4 regions of the Pseudobutyrivibrio sp. C4 genome follow, and region 1 is predicted to be linked to each of the others. Evidence: predicted binding sites of a transcription regulator. Region 1 holds the regulator's gene; each other region holds the start of a gene.

Region 1 (7,939 bases):
ATCATTGTTCGTTTTCAGGGTGGTGCAAATGCAGGACACACTATCGTAAACAACTATGGTAAGTTCGCGCTTCACACATTACCTTCAGGTGTATTCTATAATCACACCACTAGCATCATTGGAAATGGCGTCGCATTGAATATTCCTATCCTTATCAAAGAGATTAACTCTATTGTAGAGAAAGGAGTACCAGCACCTCGCATTCTTGTATCTGATAGAGCACAGATTGTTATGCCATATCACATCCTTTTTGATCAATACGAGGAAGAACGTCTTGGAAAGGCTTCTTTCGGTTCAACAAAGAGCGGTATAGCTCCTTTCTACTCAGATAAATACGCAAAAATCGGTTATCAGGTTCAGGAGCTTTTTGATGATGAGCTTTTGAAGGAAAAGGTTGTTCGTACATGTGATCAGAAGAATGTTCTTCTTGAGCATTTATATCACAAGCCACTCCTTAATCCAGAGGAGCTCCTTGAGACATTACATGAATACCGCGATATGATTGCTCCTTATGTTTGCGATACATCAGCATTCCTTTGGAACGCACTTAAAGAAAATAAAACTATCCTTCTTGAAGGCCAGCTTGGTACTTTGAAGGATCCAGACCATGGTATTTACCCAATGGTTACATCTTCATCAACACTTGCTCCATACGGTTGCATCGGTGCTGGTATCCCAGCTCAGGAGTTAAAGCAGGTTGTTACAGTATGTAAGGCTTATTCATCAGCTGTTGGTGCAGGTGCATTTGTTTCTGAAATCTTCGGTGATGAAGCTGATGAGCTTAGACGTCGCGGTGGCGATGGCGGTGAGTTCGGTGCTACTACAGGTCGTCCACGTCGTATGGGATGGTTCGACTGTGTTGCTTCAAAGTACGGATGTAGAATGCAGGGAACAACAGATGTAGCATTTACAGTTGTTGATGTACTTGGATATCTTGATGAGATTCCTGTATGTGTTGGCTATGAAATCGATGGTGAGGTTACTACAGACTTCCCAGTTACTAGCAAGCTTGAAAAGGCTAAGCCAGTACTTAAGACGCTTCCAGGATGGAAGACAGATATTCGTGGAATTAAGAAATACGAAGATCTCCCAGAGAACTGCAGAAACTACATTGAGTTCATTGAGAAGGAAATTGGCTTTCCAATCACAATGGTTTCAAATGGTCCTGGAAGAGACGATATCATCTACAGATAATTATTTAGAAGCTGGAGCTTATGGCTCCGGCTTCTTTGTTTGTTAATACTTTTTTGTTATACTAAGTAAAGAATATTTTCTTGGAGGAAATGATGAAGAAGTTTATTTCAAAGAATTATAAAGGCATATTTCTTGTACTGGCCATTGTTTTGCTTATTGTGGTTTTGATTATTACTTTTAATTCTAAAAACCCAGCAAAAATGATACAAAACCTTGATGGCTCTGATGAACAGGCAGAAGTATTGGATGAAGCCAGCGAAATAGAAGATGAAGGCGATAATGTTATATTGCTTGATAATGAAGAAGTTTATAGCTTCCAGATGACTGATAGCAATAACATTCTATTAACCTTTGAAAGAGATGGAGAGGATTGGGTTTACACAGATGACCCTAGCATCGATATAAACGAAGATAGAATAGAAAAGCTGTTGAATTATATTACAGATGTTAGATTTGTAGACATCATTGCCAATGAGGATGAAGATGGAAATGGCGATGAATACGGCCTAAATCAGGATTCACCTGTGTACATTATTAAGGATGCAAACGGCTATTCAACATTTATTTCGTTAGGTAAAACTGATGAAGAAACAGGACAGATTTATTTTGCATTGAATTATGATTTTTCTACTGTTTATGTAAATAGTGGAAAATTAGCAGGTGTTAATAAATATGCAATCGAAGATTTAATACAGTAACAGTTTAAAAAAGCCTATTTATACATAGTTTACATATTTTTATAGCTGTGTTATTATATATCGGTACGAAATTTACTGTAACTCAGGTTTTGGACACTCCGACCTTTTCCTTAGTTACGGCATATTAAAAGTTTTTAGGAGGTAGTTAAAATGATTACAAAAGAGAAGAAGCAGGCAATTATCAATGAGTATGCTAGAACAGCTGGTGACACAGGTTCTCCAGAGGTTCAGATTGCTGTTCTTACAGCTCGTATTTCTGAGCTCACAGAGCACCTTAAGGCTAACCCAGGTGACCATCATTCACGTCGTGGTATGATGAAGATGGTTGGTAAGAGAAGAAACCTTCTTGCATACCTTAAGAATACTGACATTGAGAGATATCGTTCAATCATTGAGCGTCTTGGCTTAAGAAAGTAATCTATAAGAGCGGAGTATTGCTTACTCCGCTCATTTTCTTATTTGTTTTTCGATTTCAAGCAAGATCCGAAGCCACTGAATTAGGAGAGTATAACTCTTCGTTTTCAGTAGTTTCGGGTTGATGCTTAAATAATAAAATATTTGAAGGAGAAAACCATGAAGACATTTACAATGGATTTGGCTGGTAGAACACTTCGTGTTGATATCGGCAGAGTTGCTGCACAGGCTAATGGAGCAGCATTTATTCAGTATGGTGAGACTACAGTTCTTTCAACTGCAACTGCATCAGACAAGCCTAGGGATGGTATCGATTTCTTCCCACTCTCTGTTGAGTTTGAAGAAAAGACATACGCTGTTGGTAAAATCCCTGGTGGTTTCAATAAGAGAGAGGGTAAGGCATCTGAGAACTCAGTTCTTACATCTCGTGTTATCGATAGACCTATGCGTCCACTTTTCCCAAAGGACTATCGTAATGACGTAACACTTAACAACATGGTTATGGCAGTAGATCCACAGTGCCGTCCTGAGCTTGTTGCTATGCTCGGTGCAGCTATTGCTACATGTATTTCAGATATCCCATTTGATGGCCCTTGCGCTATGACACAGATGGGTATGATCGATGGAGAGTTTATCGTAAACCCTTCACAGGAGCAGTGGGATAAGGGTGACCTTAAGCTTACAGTTGCTTCTACAAGAGAAAAGGTTATCATGATTGAAGCTGGCGCAAACATCATCCCAGAGGACAAGATGATTGAAGCTATCTACAAGTGTCATGATGTTAACCAGACAGTTATCGCATTCATCGATGAGATGGTTAAGGAATGCGGTAAGCCAAAGCATGAGTACACATCATGCGCAATTCCTGAGGAGCTCTTCGCAAAGATGAAGGAAATCGTTACTCCTGAGGAGATGGAAGGTGCTGTATTCACAGACGAGAAGCAGGTTCGTGAGGAGAATATCCGTCAGATCACTGAGCGTCTTGAAGAAGCATTTGCTGATAACGAAGAATGGCTTGCTGTTCTTGGTGAGGCAATTTACCAGTACGAGAAAAAGACAGTACGTAAGATGATTCTTAAGGATCACAAGCGTCCAGATGGTCGTGAGATCACACAGATTCGTCCACTTGCTGCAGAAGTAGATATTATTCCACGTGTTCACGGTTCATCTATGTTCACTCGTGGACAAACACAGATTTGCGACGTTGTAACTCTTGCTCCTCTTTCAGAGGCTCAGAAGATTGACGGTCTTGATGCTTTCGTTACTGAGAAGAGATACATGCATCACTATAACTTCCCTGCATACTCAGTAGGTGAGACAAAGCCTTCTAGAGGACCAGGACGTAGAGAAATTGGACACGGTGCACTTGCAGAGAGAGCACTTCTTCCAGTACTTCCTACACCAGAAGAATTCCCATATGCAATCCGTGCTGTATCTGAGACATTCGAGTCAAACGGTTCTACATCAATGGCTTCAACATGTGCTTCATGTATGTCACTTATGGCAGCTGGTGTACCTATCAAGGCTATGGTTGCTGGTATTTCTTGTGGTCTTGTTACAGGCGATACAGATGACGATTTCGTTCTTCTTACAGATATCCAGGGTCTTGAAGATTTCTTCGGCGATATGGACTTCAAGGTTACAGGTACAAAAGAAGGTATCACAGCTATCCAGATGGATATCAAGATTCACGGTCTTACACGTCCAATCGTTGAGGGTGCTATCGCTCGTTGCCGTGAGGCTAGATTCTTCATCATGGACAACTGCATGAGCAAGGCAATCGCTGAGCCACGTAAGGAAGTTGGCGAGTATGCTCCAAAGATTATCCAGCTTTCAATTGATCCAGAGAAGATTGGTGATGTTGTAGGACAGCGTGGAAAGACAATCAACGAAATCATTGCTAGATGTGATGTTAAGATTGATATTACAGATGACGGAAACGTTTCAATCTGTGGTACAGATGCTGCAAAGATGGATGAGGCTAAGAGAATGATCGAAATCATTACAACTGATTTCGAACAGGGTCAGATCCTTACAGGTAAGGTTGTAAGCATCAAAGAATTCGGTGCATTTATCGAGTTCGCTCCAGGCAAGGAAGGAATGGTTCACATTTCTAAGATTGCTAAGGAAAGAATTGACAGAGTAGAAGATGTTCTTACTCTTGGTGATACTGTTAAGGTTGTATGCCTTGGCAAGGACAAGATGGGACGCATCAGCTTCTCTATTAAGGATGTTCAGTAAAATTAGATTTTATTTGGCGCCTGACATTAGTCAGGCGCATTTTTTAAGGAAAAACTATGTTACTTAATGTTTCGCATATTTTTAAATCATTTGGTGAAGATGGCATTATAAAAGATGCCACTTTTACAGTAGATGAGGGTTCTAAAGTAGCTATCGTTGGTAACAACGGAACAGGAAAATCTACCCTATTAAAAATAATAGTTGGAGATTTACCAGCGGACAGTGGTGAAGTTACTCTTAAAAAAGATGCTACTATGGGCTATTTAGCTCAGTATCAGGAAGATTCTTTCGGTAGTAGCATTTTAGATACAGTACTTAGTGCACGTGAAGATTTGCTTTCCATGGAAAAACGTCTTTCAGACATGGAAATGGAGATGTCAAATCTTGATAGTAAAGATGCTGCGACATTTATGGAAAGTTATCACAAGTTACAGCATCAATTTGATTTATTAGGTGGATATACATTCCGTTCGGAAGCTGTAGGCATATTAAAAGGCCTTGGTTTTGAAGGGGATGATTTAAATAAAAGCATGAATGAGCTTTCTGGTGGTCAGAAGACACGAGTTAGTTTGGGACGTCTTCTTGCATCATCGCCAGATTTGCTCTTATTAGACGAGCCTATAAACCATTTGGATTTGAATTCAATCGTGTGGTTGGAAGGATATTTATCTTCATATAAAGGCGCAGTTGTAATTGTTGCTCATGATCGATATTTCCTTGATAGAATTGTAGATCATGTTGTTGATTTATCCTACGGACGCACTAGTGTATATACAGGAAATTATACAGCTTTTTCTGAGCAAAAGGCTTTATATCAGCTCACATATGAGCGCAGCTATGAAAAGCAGCAAAAGGAAATAGAACACCAGAAAGCTGTTATTGAAAAGCTTCAATCCTTCAACAGGGAAAAATCCATTAAAAGAGCGGAAAGCAGAAAGAAAATGCTTGATAAGATCGATATTATGGATGCCCCTGATAAGGATATGCCTAGAATGCGACTTACCCTTGAGGTGGAAAAGGAAAGTGGGAAGGATGTTTTAGATTTTTCTCATGTGACAAAATCGTATGATGATAAAAATATCTTTACAGACTTATCCTTTGAGGTTCATAAAGGGGATAGAATTGCCATTTTAGGTGATAATGGTACAGGAAAGACTACAATCCTTAAGTGTATCAATGGTCTCACGGATTTTGAATCAGGAGAGATTCGCTTTGGGGCAAATGTTACTGTAGGATATTATGACCAGGAGCAGCAAGGACTTACTGAGTCAAACACTATCTTCAGTGAGCTTCATGATGCTTATCCATATCTTACAGAGACTCAGGTTAGAAACACATTAGCTGCATTTATGTTTACAGAGGATGATGTTTTTAAACGCATTAGCGAGTTATCCGGTGGAGAGCGAGGTCGTGTTTCTCTTGCAAAGCTTATGCTTTCTAAGTCTAATCTTTTAATCCTTGATGAGCCTACAAACCATCTTGATATGGATTCGAAAGAAATGCTTGAGGAAGCACTTAACGAATATGATGGAACTTTGCTTTATGTAAGTCACGATAGATATTTTGTTAACCGTACTGCAAATATGATTCTTGAACTTTCAGATGGTCATTTTACAAAGTACCTTGGCAATTACGATGATTATATTGCAAAGAAGGAACAACTTTCTGCAGCAAATGTTGTTTCAACCCAGGAATCTGTAGCAGATTCTAACGCTACAGCTGCAAAACTTGATTTTAAAGAACAAAAGAGAATTGAAGCAGAAAAGAGAAAGCTTCAAAACAAAATCTCAAAAATCGAAGAAGAGATAGAAAAACTAGAAGAAAAAAAGGCAAAGATTCAAGACGAATTCTTAAAGCCAGAGAATATGACAAATTCTGCAAAGCTCAACGAATTAACTGCAGAACAGAATGAAATAGATTTAAAATTGGAAGATTTATATTCTCAGTGGGAGGAGTTAAGTTTATCTTAAGCATTTATTAAGTCTTTGTTAAAATCTTGACATAGTTTTTGTGTGATTTTATAATTAAGATTGAAAATTGTAATTAGGAGGTATATGGTTTGGATAAACAGATTTCACAAGCAGTCATCAGAAGACTTCCTAGGTACTACAGATATTTGGGCGAACTTTTAGACGATGGTGTTGAAAGAATTTCATCAAATGATTTAAGTAAGAGAATGCATGTTACAGCATCTCAGATTAGACAGGATCTTAACAACTTTGGTGGTTTTGGCCAGCAGGGTTATGGATATAATGTTGCATATTTACATGATGAAATCGGAAATATCTTGGGAGTTAACGAAACACATAATGTTATCGTTATTGGCGCTGGTAACTTAGGCCAGGCTATTGCAGGTTATGTTAAATTTGAGCGTGTAGGCTTCAAAATTATTGGATTATTCGATGTTAATCCTGAGCTTAAAGGAAAGTTGGTTAGAGACATTCCTGTTCAGATGCTTGATGAGCTTCCAGAATTCATTAAACATAATGATGTTGAGATTGCAGCTTTGACATTGCCAAAGTCAAACGCCAGATCTACAGCTTTAAAGCTTGTTTCTCTTGGTGTTCATGCAATTTGGAACTTTGCTCACGTTGATTTAGATGATATTCCTGATGTTATTATAGAGAATGTTCATTTATCAGATAGTTTGATGCAACTTTCTTATAACATTACTCAACAGAAGTAGGTGAATGTATATGGCGGACAGGGATTTTACAACTGCCATTTCCAAAATCAAGGTTCCTATGCTTATTTTGGATCAGAAATGGCATAGACTTTTTGCTTTAGGTGGAAAGCCAGAACAGGTTAAAGAGCTTGAAAAGCAGGAAAATGACTTACTGAAACGTGAGGCTGAGCTTAAAAAGGAACTTAAGGACCTTAAGAAGGTCAAAGAAAACTTGATGGCTTCAGTCATGTCCAATATGGAAGGAACTTCAGATTTAGTTTCTAAGAAGTTGGATGATGATAAAAGACTTTTGGAGGAATGCAAAGAACGTATTCAGTCAAATGAAGACGAGCTTAGCGAACTTCCACAGCAGACAGATGATGTTAATCGAGAATTGATGTTGGCTACTATGGATTATTGCTATGATAAACTCCGCACTAATTCTACAGAAGCCGAGGAAATCACTAACTGGATTAAGGATGTAAGGGTTCAGCTTAAGAAAAACGTTATTCGTAAGCATAATCGTGAGATTAACAATAAAGAGATTTATTCATATATGCATGATGTTTTTGGTATGGAAGTGCTAAATCTGTTTGATATGCAGAATGGAGATTTCTATATCGGAACAATCGATGACAAGGGCGATTCTGTTAAAACACCTGCTGACAAGCAGGATGAAAACGACAAAACAGACTTATCAGATATTCAGCTTGAAGAAGTTGATTTG
Region 2 (7,939 bases), 380 kb from region 1:
TCTGAAAGAATCTTGAATGCTGAGATTTCTGATGTGTTTGCAACGTGTGTACCACCGCAAAGCTCTGTAGAGAAATCTCCCATCTTTACTACGCGAACTTCGTCGCCATATTTCTCACCAAAGAGAGCCATAGCACCGCTCTTCTTTGCTTCGTCAATTGACATGATAGCTGTTGTAACTTCAAGTCCTTCAGCAATCTTGTCATTTACCATCTTTTCAACCTTTGCAATTTCCTCATCTGTCATTGCTGAGAAGTGAGAGAAATCGAAACGTGTTCTGTCAGCATCCTGGTAAGAACCCTTCTGCTCTACGTGTGTACCAAGTACCTCACGAAGTGCCTTCTGAAGAAGGTGAGTAGCTGAGTGGTTCTTGCAAATACGAGCACGGCGAGCATCGTCTACCTTAAGAGTAACCTTATTGCCAACCTTGATCATACCAGAAACCATCTGACCTACGTGGCCGATCTTGCCACCCTTAAGCTTGATAGTATCCTTTACTTCAAACTCACCGTTTGGTGTGCTGATGATACCTGTATCACCAATCTGACCACCCATTGTAGCGTAGAATGGTGTCTCTGGAACGATAATTGTTCCAACAGTTCCTTCTGCGATAGTATCAACGATTTCTGTCTCTGTTGTAAGAACAGTAACTGTAGATTCTGATGTAGTCTTGTCGTAGCCTACAAACTCAGAAGTAACATTTAAATCGATATCATCGTAAACAGATGCGTCAGCACCCATGTAGTTTGTCTCTTTACGAGCAGCACGAGCCTTCTGTCTCTGCTCTTCCATGCAAGCTTCGAATCCAGCAGCATCGTAGCTGAATCCCTTTTCCTCAAGGATTTCTGCTGTAAGATCTACAGGGAATCCGTAAGTATCGTAAAGCTTGAATGTATCCTCTCCTGAAAGCTCCTTTGAACCAGAAGCAACAAGCTTCTCTTCCATACCAGCAAGAATCTCAAGACCCTTGTCGATAGTTTTATTGAACTGGTCTTCCTCAGCTGTAAGAGTCTTGAAGATGTACTCTCTCTTCTCCCAAAGCTCTGGATAACCATCCTTACATTCATTGATAACTGTCTCTGCAAGCTTAGCCATGAATGTGCCCTGGATTCCAAGTGCACGACCATGCTTTGCTGCACGACGGATAAGACGACGAAGTACGTATCCTCTACCCTCGTTTGAAGGTGTAACACCATCAGATACAAGGAATGTAGATGAACGGATATGATCTGTGATAAGACGGATTGAAACATCGTCAAGAGCATCTACCTGATACTTCTTTCCTGACATCTCGCAAATCTTGTCACGGATTGCCTTCATAGTATCGATATCGAAAACAGAATCAACATCCTGCATAACTACAGCAAGTCTCTCAAGACCCATACCTGTATCGATGTTCTTCTGCTCCAATTCTTCGTAGCCGCCATGGCCATCGCCATTAAACTGAGTAAATACGTTGTTCCATACCTCCATGTAGCGGTCGCAATCGCAACCAACCTTACAATCTGGCTTGCCGCATCCGTATTTTTCTCCACGATCATAGTAAATCTCTGAGCAAGGACCGCAAGGGCCAGCACCATGCTCCCAGAAATTGTCGCATTCGCCTGTCTCTGGATCACGATAGAAACGAGTGATGCGCTCTGGAGCTACACCGATTTCCTTTGTCCAGATTTCGAAGGCTTCTTCATCCTCTCCGTAGATAGAAGGATAAAGTCTGTCTTTGTCTAGTTTGAGAACCTCTGTAAGGAATTCCCATGACCAGGCAATTGCCTCATGCTTGAAATAATCACCAAATGAGAAATTACCAAGCATCTCAAAAAAAGTAAGATGGCGAGCCGTCTTACCTACATTGTCAATGTCTCCTGTTCTAACACATTTCTGACATGTTGTAACGCGTCTACGAGGTGGAATCTCCTGTCCAGTAAAGTATGGCTTAAGTGGTGCCATACCAGCATTGATAAGCAATAAGCTGTTATCATTATGTGGTACAAGAGAAAAACTATTGAGGCAAAGGTGACCCTTGCTCTCAAAAAACTCCAAGTAGGCGCGTCGTAAATCATTAACACCGGTATTCAAAACAATAGTCCTCCAAATATTATTCTTCGGAAGAAGCCTCTGTTACTTGCTCAGAAACACCCTTCTTCCTGTCGCTAGACTGGCGGAGCTTAATTCCAATAAAACCGCCACAAACACCTATAGCAACTAGTATGATCATTTTAATCAGATAACTTGCAAAACTAGATAAAAATGCAGACATAGCAATTCCTCCTAATCACAATATTTATAGCCAATTAAACCTATATTACATACTTGGTTAAATTATAATCCAAAGTATTTTTAAATTCCACCCGTAATTCAGAAAAATAACAATAAAATCACGAAAAATGCCTGGCATACCATAAAACTATTTTTCAGTAGATTTACTGCTTTATTTATATCTGATGCCTGAATTGGCTTATCAAAATCTCCTATCTTGCCATCATCCAACCCGATTTCCAAGGCTCCTGCAAATGCAGAAATAGCTTTTTTTCTATCTCGCAGATGAATGAATCTGGCGTTTTTGCCGTTGAATCCGCCGAAAGTATGTCTTGCGCAAAACACTACAAGAGCACCGCTAAATCTTGATGGCAAATAATCAATTATTGAATTAAGCTTTACAATAGGCTGACCGAAATAATCGTATCTAGCATTGTATGTGCCTGTTTCGAAGGTGCCAATCTGCCCTTCTATAATATCAAGGGCTCTGTAGATAAATCCGCCAACAGGGCCAAACAAAAACATTACAAACAATGGTGACAGCACACTATCCGACGCTTCGTTTGCAATGTAGGTGATAGTATCGGATGTTATGCCTTCTTCTGTATCAACTTCCACCTGGCGTCCAATCAAAAGGCTAGCAGTGTGCTTCATTGCAGCTGCACCGTTTCCATAATAATCTGCAACTACGCCAAGTCCACCATAGTATAATCTATTGAAATTCAAGCAATAGTAGGTGGCCAAAGCCTCAAAAAGCACACCAAACCATGGGTGAATTTCATATGTAAGCATTGTAAAAAAGGTAATGCCGGCAAATACTGGAAATACAACAAGAATAATCAACCAAGCCCCAAGGCTGCGCTGCTTTGACTTCTCCAGAAGGATAATCTCATCACCCAGCAAGGCTCTATCCAAAAACTTTACCCAATCTTTAATTGTGTCGAAAGGATTCCACATACAATATATATTTCCAAATACATAATCCAATATGGTTCCTAATAAAAGTGCAATAATATGATATTTAAACATTACTCAGCCTTTTCTCTTATGATAAAACTGTAATTGTTGAACATACCCCTGAAAGCCAGGATACTCTTTATTTATATAATCAAGATAAGCATCTTTTGTGTAATCACTGTAATCTTCCGAGATAATCTTCTTCATCCATGTATCAATTGGATAGCTTTCCATAAAATGGAATCCGTAAAGCATAATGCAATTTGCCACCTTAGGCCCTACGCCCTTGATTTTAAGCAGGGCATCCATAGCCTCCTGGTAAGGTAGCTTGCTAATAGCTTCAATATCAAGCATTCCCGCTGCTACTCTTTCCGATATTCCTTTTATGTAATCTGCGCGATAGCCCAGGGCTGTGCCATCCATCAGCTCCGCTTCTGGAATAAACGCCAGCACATCAGCCTTTGGAAAATGAATTCCATCTGAATATCTATCACACAGAATCTGGATGGATTTCTTTATCTTAGGAATGTTGTTATTCTGAGAAATCACATAAGATATGAAAACCTCCCACAAATCCTGCCTGAGGATACGCATTCCGAAAGCATCCTTCAATGAATCCTTTAAAAACTTATCATCGCTTTTGCGGATGATATTGTTGTAAGAAGTGTAATCTGTGTCGAAATCAAAATATCTGCACCAGAAATCCCACTGGCTTTCTTCGCAGGCAAAATCCCATGTGTCCTTCTCTTTATTTAAATAAAAGTAAACATCATTGTCTCCTGAACAGGCACTGTAGGTATCAGGCATGCCATCAGCACCGGCAGTCTCTTTCTTCATTCTAAAAACCTGGCCAGAATTCATGATAATCTCTGGATTAAATTCTTCCGCTGTAAGACTCTTGCTAAAAACCATTCTAGTCCTCTATCTCAAAAATCATATTTTCTCTGTCTATATCCACAACTCTCTCCCTAAGATTTGCAATATCTGGACGACTTTTAAATCTTTCAATCCATTTGTAATCTCCCCACATATGCATAGGGAAGATGTTGTCGCAATCGATGTTTTTGATGAAGTAATCCAAGCCAAGGAAATATCCATCCTCACCCATTCGAGAATCCAATGGGACAAATCCTATATCAAAATGCTTGTTTAAAATAGATTTCAAAGCACGCTTGTACTCGCGACCGTATACTTCTCCGTATAGCTCCCCTCGACCTTCAGCATTCCACCAGTTTAAATCCCCTGCATGGTAAATGTTCATGCCCTTTACGCTGATTACGAATGCCACTCCCGCATCTGTAGAACGAAGGGTTTCTATGGTCATATCATCCACCTGATACTTCTTCATAGATGTTACAAACTGAATCTTATCTTTTATGGATAAATCAAAGCCATTTCTAATAAGATAGTTGCGGCCTAATCTAATGTCCTTCGACAAAATAAACTTGATATTATCTCTTGAATCAGCAAGACGAAGATTTTCAAGCCACCAATGATCCTTATGACTATGACTCGCAAAAACATAGAGATATTTATTAGGATTAAGCTCAGGCAGGCAACCATGAAACTGAACAGTATCTGCCACCACCGACTTATCAAAATAATCAAATAACAAATATCTATCATCAAGCTCCACCAAGAAGCTGCTATGCATTATATAGTAAACTTTATACATTATTCTCTCCCAACAGGCTGCTCACTCGCAGTCTTTCATATTCTTGTGAATATTATACCTATATTTAGATGAATTTAAAATACCATTCACTAAATATTGATGAACACAAAAAAGGCACCCGCCTAAGCGGATGCCTTAAAGTCTCATGAATTATTTTGCTGCACGAGCCATAGCCTCGTCGAAGTCCTTTGTCCCTTCGAATACGCAGTTTGAATATGGGTTTCCACCGATTCTGATTGCGTTTCTGATGATAACAGAGATACATACAACGTTAATTGCAAGTGCCATCATAGCTACGAATCCCTGCATTGAAGGATCAGCTGTGATACCCATTGCTGCGATAGCTTCGTTTGCTGCTGCTGTCTTGCCCTGGCCTGCGTTGTAAAGAGCGATAGCCTTCTCATAAAGATCCATTGTTGTAACACCAGCTTCTGTAGCGCCACCGTATACACGTGGAAGTACAGCTGCGAATGTACCCTTTAACTGGAAGAGAGGTACTACCTGAGCCCACATACACCAGATTGCAAGTGTGTTAGCACGGTTCTGGATCCATGCACCCTTGTTCCAAAGTGCGTTAGCAAATGTAGGAGCAAGAAGAAGTGCAACACCACAGTACCATGTATGTGTAGGAAGGTTAAGATATGTGTACTCAAAGTTCCATACATCATATGCGATGATGAACCAGATTGTCATATCTGGCCAAATCATATCTGCCTGATTCTTGTCGTTTGATGTGTAAAGCTTTACACAACCTGTCATACAGAAGATGTTGATCATACCTGCGAGAGCGTTAACAACGTTCCACCATCCACCGTAGATGAATACACCTTCGTTTGAGCACCACCAAGCACCTGAAAGGTCACCTGTGATTGAGTATGCTGCAAGAGCAGACTCCATATCTGAAACATTAGCAATCATGATGTTTGCTGCTACGATGAACCATGGCCACCAAGCAAACCATTTTTCTTTACCAATGCCCCACTTATACTTAATCATCATGAAGCCGACGCATCCGATATCTGCTGCGTAGAGCTTGAAGTAGTGGAACCAACCATCCATATAAGCAACAGTTGGGTTTGCTGCACCGCCGAATAAACCAACGTGTGCAAGAATGAAATATACTGTAAGAATACATGGGATGATTACAAAGATAATCATTCCGCCGACCTTTGTACGACGGCCGAGTTCGTTCATGAGAATTAATCCTGCAAATACAAGGCACCAGCCAAGGATCTGCCAAAGATTAGTGATTTGGAAAAACATATCCATCCTCCTTAATAATTATTAGAAATTAAAAGAGAAACTTCTTCTCTTTCCCTCGGTTTCTATTATACTTGGTCGTCAAGAAAATAACAATGATTTACTTAATAAAAATTTAATACATTTTTAAGAATTTGTATTCCTTAAAAACCCCTAATTTTCAACTTTGAGGGCAAACATTCAAAGGTGATTTTTTTATAAAATCCAACATGTTCTCCATCTGCGTGTACACACATTTGGTCATTCATAGATATCTCCAATTTATTAAATTTTAATAAATCAAATCCCTTCTTCCCCTCATGCTTACCTGCAACCAAAAATGGTAGCAAACCGAAGCATTTTATTCTGCTTATGTCATGAGCAATAAAAGCTGTAAGATATCCGGAGTCAACTGTGGCCTTTGGAGCCATAGGAATGCCACCGCCCTCCGCCGGGCAATTCATAGCTGCCGCAAAGATGGTACTTTTAATATTTCGCTCCTCTTTTTCTCCATCAAAATAGGTAGTAACAACTGCATCTGAAAATGGCATTGTAAAAATGTCACCAACAGTAAGAAGGCCGTATGTAGCTGAGCCAAGGCCAAATTTGTTTAAGAAAGTCTTAAGCTTACTAGTGAGCGCCTGCAAACAAACATAGGCATCTACCCCTATACCAGAGCTAACCCCAAAGAGTCTGCTTTGCTCTTCTCCATCTTTATTATAAGTAACCTTTCCTATATCAATGCTTTTGAAACCATCATCCTTAAGGGCTCGTTTTAAAATATCAAGGGTGCTTCCTTCCAATCCGATGCCCTTAACAAAATCATTGGCAGAGCCTGATGGTAGCGGTGTATATAAGGTATGTTCAAAATCTACTATTCCATTAAGAGCTTCATTTAAAGTGCCATCTCCACCCATAACAAATAAATGAACATCCTCTCCTGAAGATGTAGCATTCTTTGCAAATTCAGTTGCATCATAAGCCTTGGCTGTAAAGTGAACCTCGTAATCTACGCCTTCACTTATAAGATATTCTTCTATCTTATTCCAAACACCTTCAGCTTTTCCTGTTCTACTCGCTTTGTTTACAATAAATACGTTTTCCATATTGTCTCCCAAATAATGTTTCTACAATAATTTTGTATATTTTATCAGGCAAAGTCAATGTATTTGTGTTAGCATACAATATATAAAATTCAAAGAGGGAAAATATGGATAATAGAGAATTTAAAGAAACGTTATTTCACAAAATCGATCACAATGGTCATCGAGCAATGTCTGTTTTCAGCTGGACAATCGCATCCATCGTAATAGGTGTTCTAGTAGGATTATTTGCTACCGCCTTTGGACTTAGCATGCGAAAAGTCATATCTGTCCGTGAATCCAATCCATGGCTTATATATTTTTTGCCAGTTGGCGCAGTTATAATCACATTTATATATAAGAAGATTCTTAAGGTAAAAGACAGCGGAACAAACACTGTTATTGCTGCTATTCAGTCAGATGAGCGTCTTCCATTTAGACTTGCTCCACTTATTTTTATAGCTACATTAATTACTCACTTGGTAGGTGGTTCTGCAGGTCGTGAGGGAGCCGCTTTACAGATGGGCGGTGCCATCGGAAATGGTATTGGACGTGTCCTTCACCTTAGTGATACCAACAAAAAGACAATGATTATGTGCGGCATGAGCGCAGCATTTTCTGCTTTATTCGGCACACCAATGGCAGCTGCTATTTTCTCCATGGAGGTTATTTCAGTTGGAATCATGCACTACGCTGCACTTGTTCCATGCGTTATTTCTTCCCTTGTAGCA
Region 3 (7,939 bases), on a different contig from region 1:
TGATGCTAATACATGTACAGCAATGGCAAATGCATTCTGTAGTGTAATCGCTCAGGCTGGTTACACACCAATGCTTTACACATACACAAACTTCTACAAGGCACACTTTACATCAGCACTTGCTTATGATAAGTGGATTGCTCAGTATTCAGATCACAATGATATTGCTGGATGGGCTATCTGGCAGTATTCATCAAGCGGAGCAGTTGCAGGTATCAGCGGCCGTGTAGATATGAACGTAGCACAGAAGGACTACACAGCATTCATTCCAGCAGCAGGTCTTCTTGATTTAGGCGCAGGAAATGTTTACTTCTTCAACAACTACCGTAAGCAGTTTGGTTGGGTAGATATTGCAGGAGTTAAGTATCATACAGATGAGACAACAGGTATTGTTACAACAGGTTGGTATGTAGATCCAGCAGGTACAGGTACATACTACTTCACACCTGGTACAGCTAATGCAGCTGTTGGTCTTACAACAATTGACAAGGCAATTTATTACTTCAATGAGGCTTCACAGCTTCAGACAGGTTGGTTAGAGCTTGGCGGAAGCACATTCTTCTTTGATCCACTTGCAAACGGTGCACTTTACACAGGATGGTGGACAGATCCTACAGTTGGTACACGTTACTTAGATACAACAGACGGACACATGCTTGTTGGTCTTGCTGTAATCGGTAAGGATATGTACTACTTTAACGAGCAGGGCTTACAGCAGGTAGGCTGGGTAACAGTTAATGGTCTTACATACATGTTCAATCCTAACGACAACGGAAAGATGTACAAGGGATGGTGGACAGACGCAACTGGCACATACTACTGTGATCCTTCAGATGCGCACAGAGTATCAGGTCTTGTAGCAGTTGATGGTTCTATGTACTACTTCAACGAAGCAGGTCAGATGCAGGTAGGTCTCATCACAATCGGTGGTGCAACATACTACTTCGGAGCAGACGGAAAGATGCTTACAGGCTTACAGACAATCGGAACAGCAGCTTACTACTTTGGAGCTGATGGAAAGATGGCAACAGGTCTTATAAACGCAGCCGATGGTAGTGTTTACTATGCAGGTTCAGATGGAATGCTTATCGCTGGTCAGACAGTAAAGATTGGTGGAAGTGATTACCTCTTCGGGCTTGATGGAAAGCTTGTAATCAATCAGACAATCCAGATTGGAACAACTTTGTATCAGACAGATGCAAATGGTGTAGTAGTAGCTTCAGCTCCAGCTGCAGCTGCTGCACCAACTAAATAATTAATATATGTTAGATGAAAAATAAGAAGGTCCCTAGTAGACATCAAGCTCTGATAGTTCTAAAGCGAAACATGTTGTTGAGAGTAGAACTCATCAGGCTTGTAGTCGTAACTAGGGACCTTCTAGATTTTTAGTATTATTTCAGACCTACGTATTTCTCTTCGCAGTATTTGCAGCGATAGATTTCACGTTCCTCATCAGTGAGGATGAAGATTTGGTCTAGCTCTTGCTCTACGGTGCTGATGCAACGTGGGTTTTTGCAAGAGATTACATTTTTTATTTCGTGAGGAAGCTTAAGCTGTCTCTTTTCTACAATAACGTCATCTTTAATAATGTTGCAGGTGATGTTGTGATCAATGAATCCAAGAATGTCTAAATCGACACGTTCGATTGGACATTCTATTTTTATAATGTCTTTGCGGCCCATTTTGTTGGACTTGGCATTCATAATCATGGCGATAGTGCAATCGCTGCCAAGGTTATCCAAATGAAGGTCGCGGTAAATTGTCATGGATTCGCCTGCCTTGATATGATCAAGCACGAATCCCTGGTGAATTCCACTTATATTTAGCATATTATCCTCCTATACTAATTCCAAAAGAGTAAGTATCAAAGCCATTCGGATGAATACTCCGTATTTAGCTTGAGTGAAATACATAGCTCGTGGATCATCGTCAACGTCTACAGAGATTTCATTAACTCGTGGAAGTGGATGAAGAACCATCATATTTTCTTTTGCAAGCTTCATCTTTTCTGGTGTAAGGATGAAGAAATCCTTCAAGCGGATGTAGTCTTCTTCGTTGAAGAAACGTTCTTTCTGTACACGTGTCATGTAGAGAATATCCAGCTCTCCCATAACATCGTCTAAAGAATCAACTTCTTTGTACTCATATCCATTTTTTTCTAAAACATCTTCGCGAATATACTCAGGAACTTTGAGTTCTTCAGGTGAAATTAGTACGAATTTGATTCCAGGATAACGTACTAACGCATTGATAAGAGAATGAACAGTACGGCCAAATTTTAAATCACCGCAAAGTCCGATAGTAAGATCTTTGATTTCTCCACGTAAAGAGCGGATAGTAAATAAATCTGTAAGTGTTTGAGTGGGATGCTGATGACCGCCGTCTCCTGCGTTAATAACTGGAATAAGTGATCGCTGAGAAGCAACGAGTGGAGCGCCTTCTTTAGGATGACGCATAGCGCAAATGTCTGCGTAAGAAGAAATAACGCGAATGGTGTCGGAAACACTTTCGCCTTTGGCTGCTGAAGAAGAATCAGCTGAAGAGAAACCAAGGACTGAACCACCAAGATTAAGCATGGCAGCCTCAAAAGATAGTCGTGTACGTGTGCTTGGTTCGTAGAAACATGTAGCAAGCTTTTTGCCGTGGCATTTCTCGGAATACGAGTCTGGATGATTTTTAATATCCTCCGCCAGGTCCATTAGCTGCTCTAGTTCCTCTCTAGAAAAATCTAGAGGGCTCATTAGATGACGCATTGGAAATCCTCCCTATTTAAATTAATTTCCTGATAACTAAATCGTCTAATTATATCACACTCGTTTCAAAAATAAACTAGTTATGTTAAAATTGTTTCCATGAAATATGCGGATATAATTATTGATATCTCTCACGAGAGATTGGATAAGACATTTGAATATATTGTGCCTACAGAGCTTGAAAATCAAGTAACTGAGGGCGTTCAGGTAGTAATTCCATTTGGACAGGGCAATCGCGCCATCACAGGATATGTGGTGGGATTGCACAACAAGCCGGAGTTTGATGTTACAAAGCTGAAGCCTATTGCAAGAGTGCTAAAAGATAGCATTGCCATAGAGTCTCAGCTTATTTCTTTGGCTGCATTTCTTAAAAAGAATTATGGTTCTACTATGAATCAGGCGTTAAAGACAGTTATTCCTATTAAGAAAAAGGAAAACGAAAAGCTAAAGAAAGAAATCAGCCTGAATATTTCACTTGAACAGGCCCAGATTGAGTTGACACAGATTCTTACTAAAAAGAATCATGCAGTGGGAAAAGAACGCCTTTTGAGGGAGCTTCTTGAGGTGGATGTTCTTGACTGGGAGCTTGCTACAAAAAAGCTTCAGATTCCATCGTCAAATATCAGGGATTTAGAATCTAAGGGAATTGTTAAGGTTGAGTCCGTTAGAACATTCAGAAACCCTCATATCAACAAGGACGCAAATCAAAAGCACATCGTTTTAAATGAGGAGCAGGAAGCCGCTGCAGAAACAATCAAAGCAGATATAGATACAGGTCGAAGAAAGACATATCTTATCCATGGTGTTACAGGCTCAGGCAAAACAGAAGTATACATGGATGTTATGGAGCATGTGATTTCCATGGGACAGCAGGTAATTGTCCTCATTCCGGAAATCGCCCTTACATACCAGACAGTTATGCGATTTTACACCAGGTTTGGTGATAAAGTAAGTATCCTGAACAGTAGGATGTCTCCTGGAGAGCGTTTCGATCAGTTCGAGAGAGCTAAATCAGGGGAAATCAGCATTATGGTAGGACCTCGTTCTGCGTTGTTCACACCATTTGCAAATCTTGGATTGATTATAATTGACGAGGAGCACGAGCCAAGCTACAAATCCGAAGTCATCCCTAGATATCACGCTAGAGAAACTGCAGTGTACCGTGCAAAGCTAGCAGGTGCTACTGTAATTCTAGGTTCCGCTACCCCTAGTCTTGAGGCATATAGTCGCACACAGACTGGCGAATATCAGCTTATTACTCTTCATTCCAGAGCGATGGGGCAGGATATGGCCTCTTGCGAGATAGTAGACCTTAGGGCGGAGCTTCAGTCTGGCAATCGTTCTATGCTTAGTCGCAGATTGCAGGAGTTGATGGCAGATAGATTGAACAAGCATCAGCAGATTATGCTGTTCTTAAATAGACGCGGGCTTATGGGTTTTGTTTCTTGTAGGGCCTGCGGCCATGTGTTAAAATGTCCACATTGCGATGTTGCCCTTCATTTACATGCAGGTGGCAAGATGAAATGTCACTATTGCGGTTACACAACAGTGGCAGCAAAGACTTGTCCAAGCTGCGGCAGCAAATATATCGGCAGTTTCAAGGCTGGTACTCAGCGCCTGGAGGAAATCGTAAAGGAATTATTTCCAACAGCCAGGGTACTTCGAATGGATGCCGACACCACAAAAGGCAAGGATGGTCACGAGGAAATCCTTTCAGCATTTGCAGCACACGAGGCAGATGTTTTGATAGGTACTCAGATGATTGTCAAAGGTCACGATTTTGCAAACGTCACTTTAGTTGGTATAATAGCAGCAGATATATCACTAAACGAAAGCGATTATCATAGTGGGGAGCGTACATTCCAGCTTCTTACCCAGGCAGTAGGACGAGCTGGTAGAGGCTCGGAGCCAGGCATAGCTGTTATTCAGACATATCAGCCTGACAACTATTCAGTAGTTGCCTCTGCAAACCAGGATTATGACAGCTTCTATAGTCAGGAGTATGCATACAGACGCTTGCTTTCATACCCACCATGCTCACATATTTTGGGCATACAGGTTAGCTGCGACAAGCAGCAGGATGCTATCAAACAGGCAGATATTCTAGCAGATATCATTAGACAGGCGGATTCAAACATCATTATCATGGGGCCAGAGGACGCCTATATTGGAAAGCTAAAGGACGTTTACCGTAGGGTAATCTACGTAAAGGCCGACGAATACGATAGGCTTGTTAATGTAAAAGATACTATCGAGGCATTCTTATTGCAGCAAAAGCAATACAGAAATACCTCTACATGGTTTGATTTTGATCCGATATCTACAATATAACAGGATTTTAGAAAGGAATTATTATGGCACTTTTAGAAATTAGAGAATATGGTAAAGACGATGTTTTACTTAAGAAATGTAAGCCAGTAAAGGAGCTTACACCACGTCTTAAGACACTTATCGAGGACATGCTTGATACAATGTATGATGCAGACGGTGTAGGTCTTGCTGCACCTCAGGTTGGCGTTCTTCGTCGTATCTGCGTTATCGATATAGGTGAGGGCCCAGTTGTTCTTATCAACCCAGAGGTTCTTGAAACATCTGGCGAGCAGACAGGCAGCGAGGGATGTCTTTCAGTTCCAGGCAAGACTGGTATTGTGACTCGTCCAAATTATGCAAAGGTAAAGGCATTAAACGAAGATATGGAAGAGATTATCGTGGAAGGTGAGGAGCTTATGGCAAGAGCGCTTCTTCATGAAATCGATCACTTAGACGGTAATATCTACGTAGATAAGGTAGAGGGAGAGCTCTACAATGTAGAAGATTTCCTTGAGGAAATTGAAGACGAAAATTAATAGTATCCTTTTTGATAAAGGCCATCAACTGTATGTTGATGGCCTTTGTTACATTTAATGGTTAAAATATAGACATAGATGATAAAAATTTAACAATGTGCCGGCAAATTAATTGTTAAATGTAAAAGGAGGAAATAAATTGAAGTATCAAGGACTTTTCGAGCCTATTAAAATTGGCAAGCTCGAAATTAAGAACCGTTACGCAATGGCTCCAATGGGACCACTTGGTCTTGGAGATTGCGAAGGTGGATGGAATGACAGAGGTATTGATTACTACACAAGACGTGCTCAGGGTGGCATTGGTCTTATCATTACAGGTGTTACTTTCTCTGATACAGAGGTAGAGAAGCCTTCATTCCCTAACACACCAAACTCAACATACAACCCAGTTCAGTTCGTAAGAACTAGCCGCGAGATGACCGAGCGTGTACATGCTTATGGCTCAAAGATTTTCTTACAGATGTCAGGTGGATTCGGACGTGTTACTATCCCTACAAACTTAGGTGAGTTCCCACCTGTTTCTGCATCGGCAGTACCTCACAGATGGTTAGACAAAACATGTCGTCCACTTACTGTAGAGGAGATTCATGGTATTGTAGAAAGCTTTGGTAAAGGCGCATACAATGCAAAGCGCGCTGGTTTCGATGGTGTTGAAATCCATGCTGTTCACGAAGGATACCTTATTGACCAGTTTGCTATTTCATTCTTCAATCAGAGGAATGATGAGTACGGCGGAAGCTTAGAGAACAGACTTCGTTTTGCTAAGGAAATCCGTGAGGAAATCGCAAAGACATGTGGATGGGACTTCCCAGTTGCAATGAGATTCTCACTTAAGTCTATGATTAAGGACTTCAGAGAAGGTGCTCTTCCAGGCGAGGAATTCGAAGAGAAGGGACGTGACATCGAGGAAGGTATCGAGGCTGCAAAGCTTCTTGAGAAGTATGGCTATGATGCCCTTGATGTAGATGCAGGAACATACGATGCATGGTGGTGGAATCACCCACCAATGTATATGGAGAAGGCTCCTTACAAGGAATTTGCAAAGATTACAAAGGAGCATGTAAACATCCCTGTTATTATGGCAGGTCGTGTTGATAATCCAGATACAGCACTTGATTGCTTAAACAATGATATCTGCGACATGATTTCACTTGGTCGTCCAACACTTGCAGATCCAGATATCGTAAACAAGATTCGTACAAACAAGCTTAGCCAGATTCGTCCATGTATCAGCTGTCAGGAAGGCTGTATGGGACGTATCCAGACATACTCACTTATCAACTGTGCAGTTAACCCACAGGCTGGTAAGGAAAGACTTAACACATACAACCCTATCGTAAAGAAGAAGAGAGTTCTTGTTGTAGGTGGTGGTGTAGCAGGTTGCGAGGCTGCACGTGTACTTGCAGAAAGAGGACATGAGCCAGTTCTTTACGAGGCAGCAGGACGTCTTGGTGGAAACCTTATCCCTGGTGGTGCTCCAGCATTCAAGGAGGACGATATCGCCCTTGCTAAGTGGTATGAGGATGAAATGACACGTCTTGGTGTGGAGGTTCACCTTAACACAAAGGCTACAGAGAAGGAAATTCTCGATAAGAGCTTTGACGCAGTTATCATGGCTACAGGTTCTCGTCCAAAGATGTTCTCACTTGGCGATGATGAGAAGGTTTACTCAGCAGAGCAGGTACTTCTTGGACAGAAGGAAGCTGGCAACAATGTTATCGTTGTTGGTGGTGGACTTGTAGGTTGCGAGCTTGCACTTGATCTTGCTCAGAAGGGCAAGAAGGTAACAATCGTTGAGGCACTTGATAAGCTTATGGCAGTGAACGGACCACTTTGTTCAGCAAACAAAGAAATGCTTGAAAAGCTTATTCCTTTCAACGGCATCGATGTTGTTACAGGTGCTCGTGTTACTGGATTCAACAATGGCGTACTTACAGCTACTGTAGGAGAAGAGACAAAGGAACTTAATGCTGATAGCGTAGTTCTTTGTGTCGGTTATGCTAGCGAGAACACTCTTTACAACCAGTACAAGAACGAGCTTGACGAAGTTTATCTCCTTGGTGATGCTAGACAGGTTTCAAATATCATGTATGGTATTTGGGATGCCTTTGAAGTAGCAAACCACATTTAATATAAATTAGTTTAATAACCACTTTTTTCGTATAATTTTTTTACTCCCCGTGAATGGCCTTGATGGACATATTGTCTATCAAGGTCATTTATTCTATAATTAATTTTATGAATACAAGAAATTTTAAATGTTTTCAAGCTGTATATGAGGAAAGAAATCTACAGGCGGCAGCCAACAAGCTGTTTCTATCACCACAGGGCCTTAGTAAA
Region 4 (7,939 bases), on a different contig from region 1:
CATGGTGGGGATGGTTACTCCTTATCATTGCAGTCCTTACAGGATCTACAGCATATGCTAAGAAGAAGGCAGATGCTAAGAAAGTTAAGTAATTGGGTTTTAACTGCGACAATTACTTAAATAAAATTCGAAGGGTGAGGTCAAAGAGGTTATGAAGGTTCTAATTCTGAAAGTGAGGATGATAAAGACGATGTTGGAGAATCACAAAACCAGAAAGCAGTTAAAGAAGCTCCAATTGAGTAAACAACAATAATTATCCTACGAAAAAAGAGAGAGTTGGCAGCGGTTGCCAGCTCTCTTTTTTCTAGTAAATTTTTGTATACAAAAAAGAACAGCAAAATGAAAGAATAAACAAAAAAGCTACGTAGTTTTGTGGTATAGTATTGATTGTGAAAAAATAAACGATATTTTTTATCAATTAATTTATGGATACAAAAGCAAGACAGTTATTAGATAAATTAAATACAGAACATTCACTTCAGACTGAAGAGTACCAGTATTTACTTGATCATCGCAATCAGGAGCTGATGGACCTTGCAGCAGAGTATGCACGCCACTTCCAGAATCAGCACTATGGCAACAAAGTATTCATCAGAGGTCTGGTGGAGTTCACAAATTTCTGCAGAAACAATTGTTTGTACTGCGGAATCAGAAGAGACAATCACAACTGTGAGAGATACCGTCTTTCGGCTGATACCATTGTTCAGTGCGCAGATGAAGGCTACGCACTCGGTTTCAGAACTATCGTCCTACAGGGCGGTGAGGATTTCTCTTACAGCGATGAGGATATATGCGATATCATTCGCAGAATAAGGGCATCCCATGAGGATATGGTTGTTACACTTTCCATCGGGGAACGCTCAAAGGAAAGTTATCAAAAGTACTACGAGGCGGGTGCCAGACGCTACTTGCTCAGGCATGAAACTGCCAACCCAGAGCTTTATGCAAAGCTTCATCCGGCAGAGCTTTCATGGGACAATCGCATGGAATGCTTGAAGAATCTTAAAGAGATTGGTTATCAGGTTGGTGCAGGCTTCATGGTGGAATCACCTAGCCAGACCACTTATGACTTAGCCATGGATTTGAAATTCGTTGAAGAATTCAAGCCAGATATGTGTGGCATAGGTCCATTCATTAGCCATAAGGAAACACCATTTGCAAATAGTCCTAGTGGCACATTGGAGACAACACTGTTTTGTCTTTCATTACTAAGGATGATTTATCCACAGGTACTACTTCCAGCCACCACAGCCCTTGGCACAATTCATCCAAAGGGCAGGGAAATGGGAATAAAGGCTGGTGCTAATGTAGTCATGCCAAATCTTTCACCTACCGGTGTTAGAAAAAAATACGCTTTATACGATAATAAGATTTGCACAGGCGAGGAAGCTGCCGAGTGCTTAGGCTGCTTAGGCCAGCGCATGGAGAGTATTGGGTATAAAATTGTTACTGACCCTGGAAACAGAGCTGGTTTATAGATTTAAAACAGTCAAGTGAGGTATAAAAATGTACAATGTAAAATCTTTAAAAGCAGAAGAGTTTATCGACAATCAGGAAATCTTAGATACTATCGAGTATGCAGAGGCAAATAAGAATAACTTCGAATTAATCGAAGAATTACTAGAAAAGGCTCGTCCAGTAAAGACAGCAGAAGGCTGCACATGCAAGGGACTTACTCATCGTGAGGCATCAGTTTTACTGGCATGCGAGGAGCCTAAATACATCGAAAAGATGTATGAGGTAGCACAGGAAATCAAGGATGCTTTCTATGGCAACCGTATCGTTCTCTTTGCACCACTTTATCTTTCTAACTACTGTGTAAATGGCTGTGTTTACTGTCCATATCACGCGAAGAACAAGCACATCGGCCGTAAGAAGCTTACACAGGAAGAGGTTAAGGCTGAGGTTATCGCACTTCAGGATATGGGACACAAGAGACTTGCCATCGAAGCTGGTGAGGATCCTGTAAACAACCCTATCGAGTACATCCTCGAGTGCATCAACACAATCTACAGCATTCATCACAAAAATGGCGATATCCGTCGTGTTAATGTAAATATCGCTGCTACAACAGTTGAAAACTATCGCAAGCTCAAGGAAGCAGGAATTGGTACATACATCCTCTTCCAGGAGACATACAACAAAAAGAGCTATGAGGAGCTTCACCCAACAGGACCAAAGCACGATTACGCATACCATACAGAGGCTATGGACCGCGCTATGGAAGGTGGAATCGACGATGTAGGACTTGGAGTTCTCTTCGGACTTGAAAGCTACAAGTATGAGTTCGCAGGACTTCTTATGCACGCTGAGCACCTTGAGGCTGTTCACGGCGTAGGCCCTCACACAATCTCAGTTCCACGTGTAAAGCACGCTGACGACATCGATCCAGAGGCATTCGACAACTCAATCCCAGATGAGATGTTCACAAAGATTGCAGCTTGTATCAGAATTGCAGTTCCTTACACAGGTATGATTATTTCTACTCGTGAGTCTGAGGAAGTTCGTCGCAAGATGCTTCAGGTTGGTATTTCACAGGTTTCAGGTGGAAGCCGTACATCAGTAGGTGGCTACACAGAAGAGGAGAGACCACACGATACAGAGCAGTTTGATGTTTCAGATCAGCGTACACTTGATGAGGTTGTTCGTTGGCTTATGGAGACAGGTCACATCCCTTCATTCTGTACAGCATGCTACCGTGCAGGACGTACTGGTGATAGATTTATGGCACTTTGCAAGAGCGGACAAATCCTCAATTGCTGCCATCCAAACGCACTTATGACTCTTACTGAGTACCTTGTTGACTACGCTTCAGAGGAGACAAGAGAAGTTGGTTACAAGATGATTGAAGACGAGCTCAAGAAGATTCCTAAGGAAAATGTTAGAAAGATAGCTCTTGAAAACATCGAAGCTATTAAGAACTCAGACAGACGTGATTTCCGTTTCTAAGTTCTCAGTTTTTTAATAAATTAGACAAAGTTATTTTGTATAATCACAATGTCTAAGTTTTTTGTAAAGGAAGAATAAAATGTCCTTGAATAATACACCTAGTGGCCAGCGTGTTCACATTGGCTTCTTTGGAATAAGAAATGCAGGAAAATCAAGCATTGTAAATAAGCTTACAAATCAGGCGGTATCACTTGTGTCTGCACACAAGGGTACCACCACTGATCCAGTTAGAAAGACTATGGAGCTTCTTCCATTGGGACCAGTTGTCATCATTGATACAGCTGGTTTCGATGATGAGGGAGAGCTAGGTGAGCTTAGAAAAGAAAGAACATACCGCATCCTTGATGAGATGGATATCGTTGTTTTGGTACTTGATGCCAGAGCAGACCACCTCACAGAAGAAGAGGTTGATTTCCTAAAGATGGTTAAGGAACGTAAGCTCCCTTATATCATCATTGAAAATCACGTGGATGAGGTGGCAGGTCATCCTTTTGAGGAACTGTCATCAGAGGAAAAGCTTCTTTATGTGGATGCCACAACAGATGATATGGCGGCTGTAAAGCAGGCACTTCTTCAGCTTGCACCAAAGATTACAGAGCCACCACTCGTCGCTGATTTAGTACCAGAAAAGAGCACAGTAGTACTTGTCATCCCAATCGATGAATCAGCCCCAAAGGGACGTATCATCTTGCCTCAGCAAATGGTTCTTAGAGACCTGCTGGACCACAGATGCAAAGCCATCTGCTGCCAGCCAGAGGAGCTCACAGAGGTACTTAACGAAGATAAATCGGTATCACTTGTTATTACTGATTCACAAGCATTTGAAACAGTATCAAAGATGGTGCCTGACAATATACTTTTGACATCATTTAGCATATTGATGGCAAGATACAGAGGAAGCCTTAACACCCAGCTAAAGGGCGTCGCTGCACTTAAAAATTTGCAGGACAATGATAAGGTTTTGATTGCCGAAGCCTGCACACATCACAGACAGTGCAACGACATCGGCACAGTAAAATTACCTGGATGGATTAGAAAGCACACAGGTAAGGATGTTGATTTTGAATTTTCTTCAGGAAATGAATTTCCAGAGGATTTATCAAAATATAAATTAGTAGTTCATTGCGGGGGCTGCATGATTAATGCTAGCGAGATGCAAAGTCGAACTAAGCATTGCGTGGAGCAGGGGGTTCCAATAGTAAACTATGGAATGGCCATTGCCCATTTCAATGGAATATTAGACAGAAGTCTAGAGGTTTTAAAGTAAACTGGCAAACAATGTAAAAGGAGAAAAATATGGTAACTTCAGATCAAAGTATTGTGCGTTTAAAGCACAACATCATGGAAGAAGTGTGTAAGCTTGCTTGGAAGGGTGAGCTCGATGCTTCTCACAAGGAACAGGTTTGTTACGAAATCATTCCTGGCCCAAGACCAACATATCGTTGTTGCGTTTACAAGGAGCGCGAAATCGTAAGACAGCGTGTTATCCTTTCATGCGCAGAGAATCTTCCTACTAACCCAGATTCTAAGAACGTAGTACAGGTTATTCAGCCTGCATGTGATGACTGTTCAATCGCTTCTTACTCAGTTACAGACAACTGCCGTTTCTGTCTTGGAAAGGCATGTCTTAACTCTTGTAAGTTTGGCGCTATTTCACCAGGTGAGAGAAGAATGCACATCGATCCTTCAAAGTGTAAGGAGTGCGGTATGTGTGCTAAGGAATGTCCTTATGGTGCAATCGTTCACCTTGAGAGACCATGTAAGAAGGCTTGCCCAGTTGGTGCTATTTCTTACGATGAGTACGGTCACTGCGTAATCGATGATGAGAAGTGTATCTCATGTGGTCACTGTATCCACAGCTGCCCATTCGGTGCTATCGGTTCTAAGACATATCTTGTACATATCATCAAGGCTATTCTTGAAGGCAAGAAGGTTTACGCTATGTGCGCACCTGCTACAGAGGGACAGTTCGGTGAGGACATCTCTATGGCAGCAGTTAAGGAAGCTTGCAAGAAGATCGGCTTTACAGACATGGTAGAGGTAGGTCTCGGTGGAGATATGACAGCTGCTTACGAGTCTGCTGAGTGGTTCGAGGCAAAGGAAGAAGGACGTAAGATGACAACATCTTGCTGCCCAGCTTTCATCAATATGCTTAGAAAGCACTTCCCAGAGCAGTTCGAGAACAACATGTCTTCAACAATTTCACCTATGTGTGCTATCTCACGTCTTCTTAAGGCTACACAGGGAGATGACGTTGTTACAGTATTCGTTGGACCATGTATCGCAAAGAAGTCTGAGGCTGCTGATGAGTCAGTTCCAGGAAATGCAGATTACGTTATCACATTTGGTGAGCTTCGTGCACTTATGCGTTCTAAGGGCGTTGAGTTCGAGCCAGTAGAGGAGAACTACCAGGAGTCATCTACATTTGGTAAGCACTTCGCTTCCTCAGGCGGTGTTGCAAAGGCTGTTATCGAGTGCATGCAGGAGCGTGGACAGAACACAGATGATATCAAGCTTATGCAGTGCGCAGGTGGTGCTGAATGTAAGAAGGCACTTATGCTTCTTAAGAGCGGCAAGCTTGATGTAGACTTCATCGAAGGTATGATTTGTGAGGGAGGTTGCGTAGGCGGACCTTCTAAGCATAAGGCTGAGAGAGAAATCCTCAAGGCTAGAAATGGTCTTATCGGCAAGGCTGATGGACGTAAGATTCTTGAAAATCTCGAGAATTACCCAATGGACAAGTTCTCAATGTACAGAGACGGACATATGGAATAAGCAAATTAATAGAGTCTGCTTCATTGTGAAGCAGGCTCTTTTTTTTAACCACAGCGTACCCTGTCGGAGAGTTTTCTGACAGGGTGTATTTTTGTGAAAAAATAACCATAAAAAGATAAAAAAATCAACGCTATGTTAGTAAATTTGTGGTATAGTATAGCTAATGTGTTAAAAATATATCAGAAGATATAATGTAATACTAGGGAGGGTAATTTCATATGGAAATGCTAGTAACAGCGTTGATCTGTCTGCCATTTCTGTGGGCGATTTTTCCTGCATTGATTCATCATTCAAAATGCAGGGCTTTTTTCGTCTATCTAGGATGCGCAATTGTAATGATTCTATCCATCATTACAGCGGTTCAGTGGTTTATGGCTGGGGGCCAGACACTGAATTTCTCATTACCATACCAGGAAACATTCGGTCATGTTTTCCTTGTAGGCGATATTCTTTTAATGTTTTTCATCATTTATCTTTGTGCAAAGTATAAGAAAACAATTATATCTTTGCTAACCATTGTATCCACAGTGGTACCAACCGTTTTGGAGCTGGCAGGGCCAAAGATTCCAAACAATTACACAATGAGATTTGACTATCTCACAATGATTATGGTTTTGATTATTGGAATCGTTGGTACACTGATTGGTGTATATGCAGTGGGATATATGCATGGCTATCACATTCATCATCACAAAGAGCTAAAGGATAGAAGAAGCTTTTTCTTGGCCATGATATTTGTATTTTTTGGTGCTATGTTTGGTTTGGTATTTTCAGCAAATCTATGTAGTCTGTATTTCTTCTGGGAAATCACATCTGTAACATCATTCCTGTTGATTGGATACACAAGAACTGATGAGGCTATAAACAATTCATTTAAGGCTTTATGGATGAACTTGCTTGGTGGATGTGGATTGGCAGTGGCAATCTCAGTTGGATATTTATGGTATGGAACTGTAAATCTGTTTGACTATATTGATTTAGTTCAGGCAGATCCTACCAACATCAGAAACATGCTTCCTATCGCATGTCTGGCTTTTGCGGCACTTACAAAATCGGCACAGTTCCCATTCTCTGGATGGCTACTTGGTGCCATGGTTGCGCCTACACCATCATCTGCACTTCTTCATAGTGCAACAATGGTAAAAGCTGGTGTATATCTGTTAATCAGAATCTCTGTTGCAATGGCAGATAACTATGTTGGAAATATGGTAGCCCTTATTGGCGGCTTCACATTCCTTGCTGCATCTTGCCTTGCTATATCAGTTTCTGATGGCAAGAAGGTGCTTGCTTATTCTACAATTTCAAACTTAGGCCTTATAGTTGCATGTACTGGCTGTGGCTATGAGGAGACAATTTGGGCAGCGGTATTCCTTGTAATTTTCCACGCTGTTTCAAAGTCAATGCTTTTCCAGTGCGTTGGTGCTATCGAAAACACAACTGGCAGCCGTGACGTGGAGGATATGCAGGGATTGATTGCTATTTTCCCTAAGCTTGCAGTAATCCTTATGATTGGCATCGCCGGAATGTTCCTTGCACCATTTGGTATGCTCATTTCTAAGTGGGCAGCACTTAAGGCATTCATTGATACTACATCTGTTTACGTATCAACACTTATGGTACTTTTCATTTGCTTTGGCTCAGCTACAACAATGTTCTACTGGACAAAGTGGATGTCGAAGATACTTGGGGCTTCACCACGTGAGAAGTCACGCGACCTCACAAAGAAGAACGAGTACATTTCAATGTTCTTCCATGCATTTATGATGGTTGCACTTATCCTTGGATTCCCATGGCTTTCAAAGCATGTGTTAAAGCCACTTTCAAATGATATGTTTGGCACTGCAACACAGGTTATCTCATATCAAAATATGATAATCATGATTGTGCTGTTGGTAGGCATCTTTGTAGTTCCATTTGTAAACTTTGTGCTGACAAAGGGACAGAAGGCAAAGCAGGTTATCACATACATGGGTGGCGCCAATGCTGGTGACAACTTCAACTTCGTATCATCTACAGGTGATCCAAAGGAAATGCACATTGCAAACTTCTACATGGAAGACATCATGGGTGAAAAGAAGCTGTTCACTCCTGCGATAATGATTTCTGCATTTATCATTATTGTTTATATGATTATCGTGATAGGAGGTGCGTTCTAATGACTACGACTCGAATTATAATTGCAGTACTTTATGTACTTTTAGCACCTTTTGTTATC

The links. The regulator Rex, encoded in region 1, represses fermentation and respiration genes when NADH is low (regulators of the CRP and FNR family bind a similar motif). The targets are predictions, from matches to a motif close to ATTGTTAANTANTTAACAAT.
Region 2: BMY66_RS00230 (DUF5692 family protein) is a predicted target of Rex. The motif match lies at 6,225-6,244, and genes of this name have one in related genera.
Region 3: BMY66_RS06625 (oxidoreductase) is a predicted target of Rex. The motif match lies at 5,677-5,696, and genes of this name have one in related genera.
Region 4: BMY66_RS04085 (NADH-quinone oxidoreductase subunit 5 family protein) is a predicted target of Rex. The motif match lies at 5,889-5,908, and genes of this name have one in related genera.

Annotation. Positions count from the first base shown of each region.
Region 1 covers NZ_FOHF01000001.1:431,042-438,980, reverse strand. The annotation lists gene BMY66_RS02100 (adenylosuccinate synthase) at 1-1,194, shown strand, start outside; gene BMY66_RS02095 (DUF4340 domain-containing protein) at 1,287-1,892, shown strand; gene rpsO (30S ribosomal protein S15) at 2,043-2,309, shown strand; gene BMY66_RS02085 (polyribonucleotide nucleotidyltransferase) at 2,466-4,547, shown strand; gene BMY66_RS02080 (ABC-F family ATP-binding cassette domain-containing protein) at 4,604-6,517, shown strand; gene BMY66_RS02075 (redox-sensing transcriptional repressor Rex) at 6,607-7,233, shown strand; gene BMY66_RS02070 (hypothetical protein) at 7,244-7,939, shown strand, end outside.
Region 2 covers NZ_FOHF01000001.1:54,452-62,390, reverse strand. The annotation lists gene alaS (alanine--tRNA ligase) at 1-2,075, opposite strand, end outside; gene BMY66_RS13655 (hypothetical protein) at 2,095-2,256, opposite strand; gene BMY66_RS00245 (cobalamin biosynthesis protein CobD/CbiB) at 2,355-3,284, opposite strand; gene BMY66_RS00240 (DNA-3-methyladenine glycosylase 2) at 3,288-4,124, opposite strand; gene BMY66_RS00235 (MBL fold metallo-hydrolase) at 4,126-4,887, opposite strand; gene BMY66_RS00230 (DUF5692 family protein) at 5,038-6,150, opposite strand; gene BMY66_RS00225 (diacylglycerol/lipid kinase family protein) at 6,291-7,232, opposite strand; gene BMY66_RS00220 (chloride channel protein) at 7,337-7,939, shown strand, end outside.
Region 3 covers NZ_FOHF01000003.1:22,972-30,910, forward strand. The annotation lists gene BMY66_RS06600 (GH25 family lysozyme) at 1-1,255, shown strand, start outside; gene BMY66_RS06605 (aspartate carbamoyltransferase regulatory subunit) at 1,392-1,829, opposite strand; gene pyrB (aspartate carbamoyltransferase) at 1,839-2,753, opposite strand; gene priA (replication restart helicase PriA) at 2,853-5,084, shown strand; gene def (peptide deformylase) at 5,108-5,599, shown strand; gene BMY66_RS06625 (oxidoreductase) at 5,739-7,730, shown strand; gene BMY66_RS06630 (LysR family transcriptional regulator) at 7,838-7,939, shown strand, end outside.
Region 4 covers NZ_FOHF01000002.1:60,982-68,920, forward strand. The annotation lists gene BMY66_RS04060 (hypothetical protein) at 1-92, shown strand, start outside; gene hydE ([FeFe] hydrogenase H-cluster radical SAM maturase HydE) at 426-1,478, shown strand; gene hydG ([FeFe] hydrogenase H-cluster radical SAM maturase HydG) at 1,507-2,949, shown strand; gene hydF ([FeFe] hydrogenase H-cluster maturation GTPase HydF) at 3,029-4,216, shown strand; gene BMY66_RS04080 (4Fe-4S dicluster domain-containing protein) at 4,246-5,724, shown strand; gene BMY66_RS04085 (NADH-quinone oxidoreductase subunit 5 family protein) at 5,943-7,880, shown strand; gene BMY66_RS04090 (NADH-quinone oxidoreductase subunit H) at 7,880-7,939, shown strand, end outside.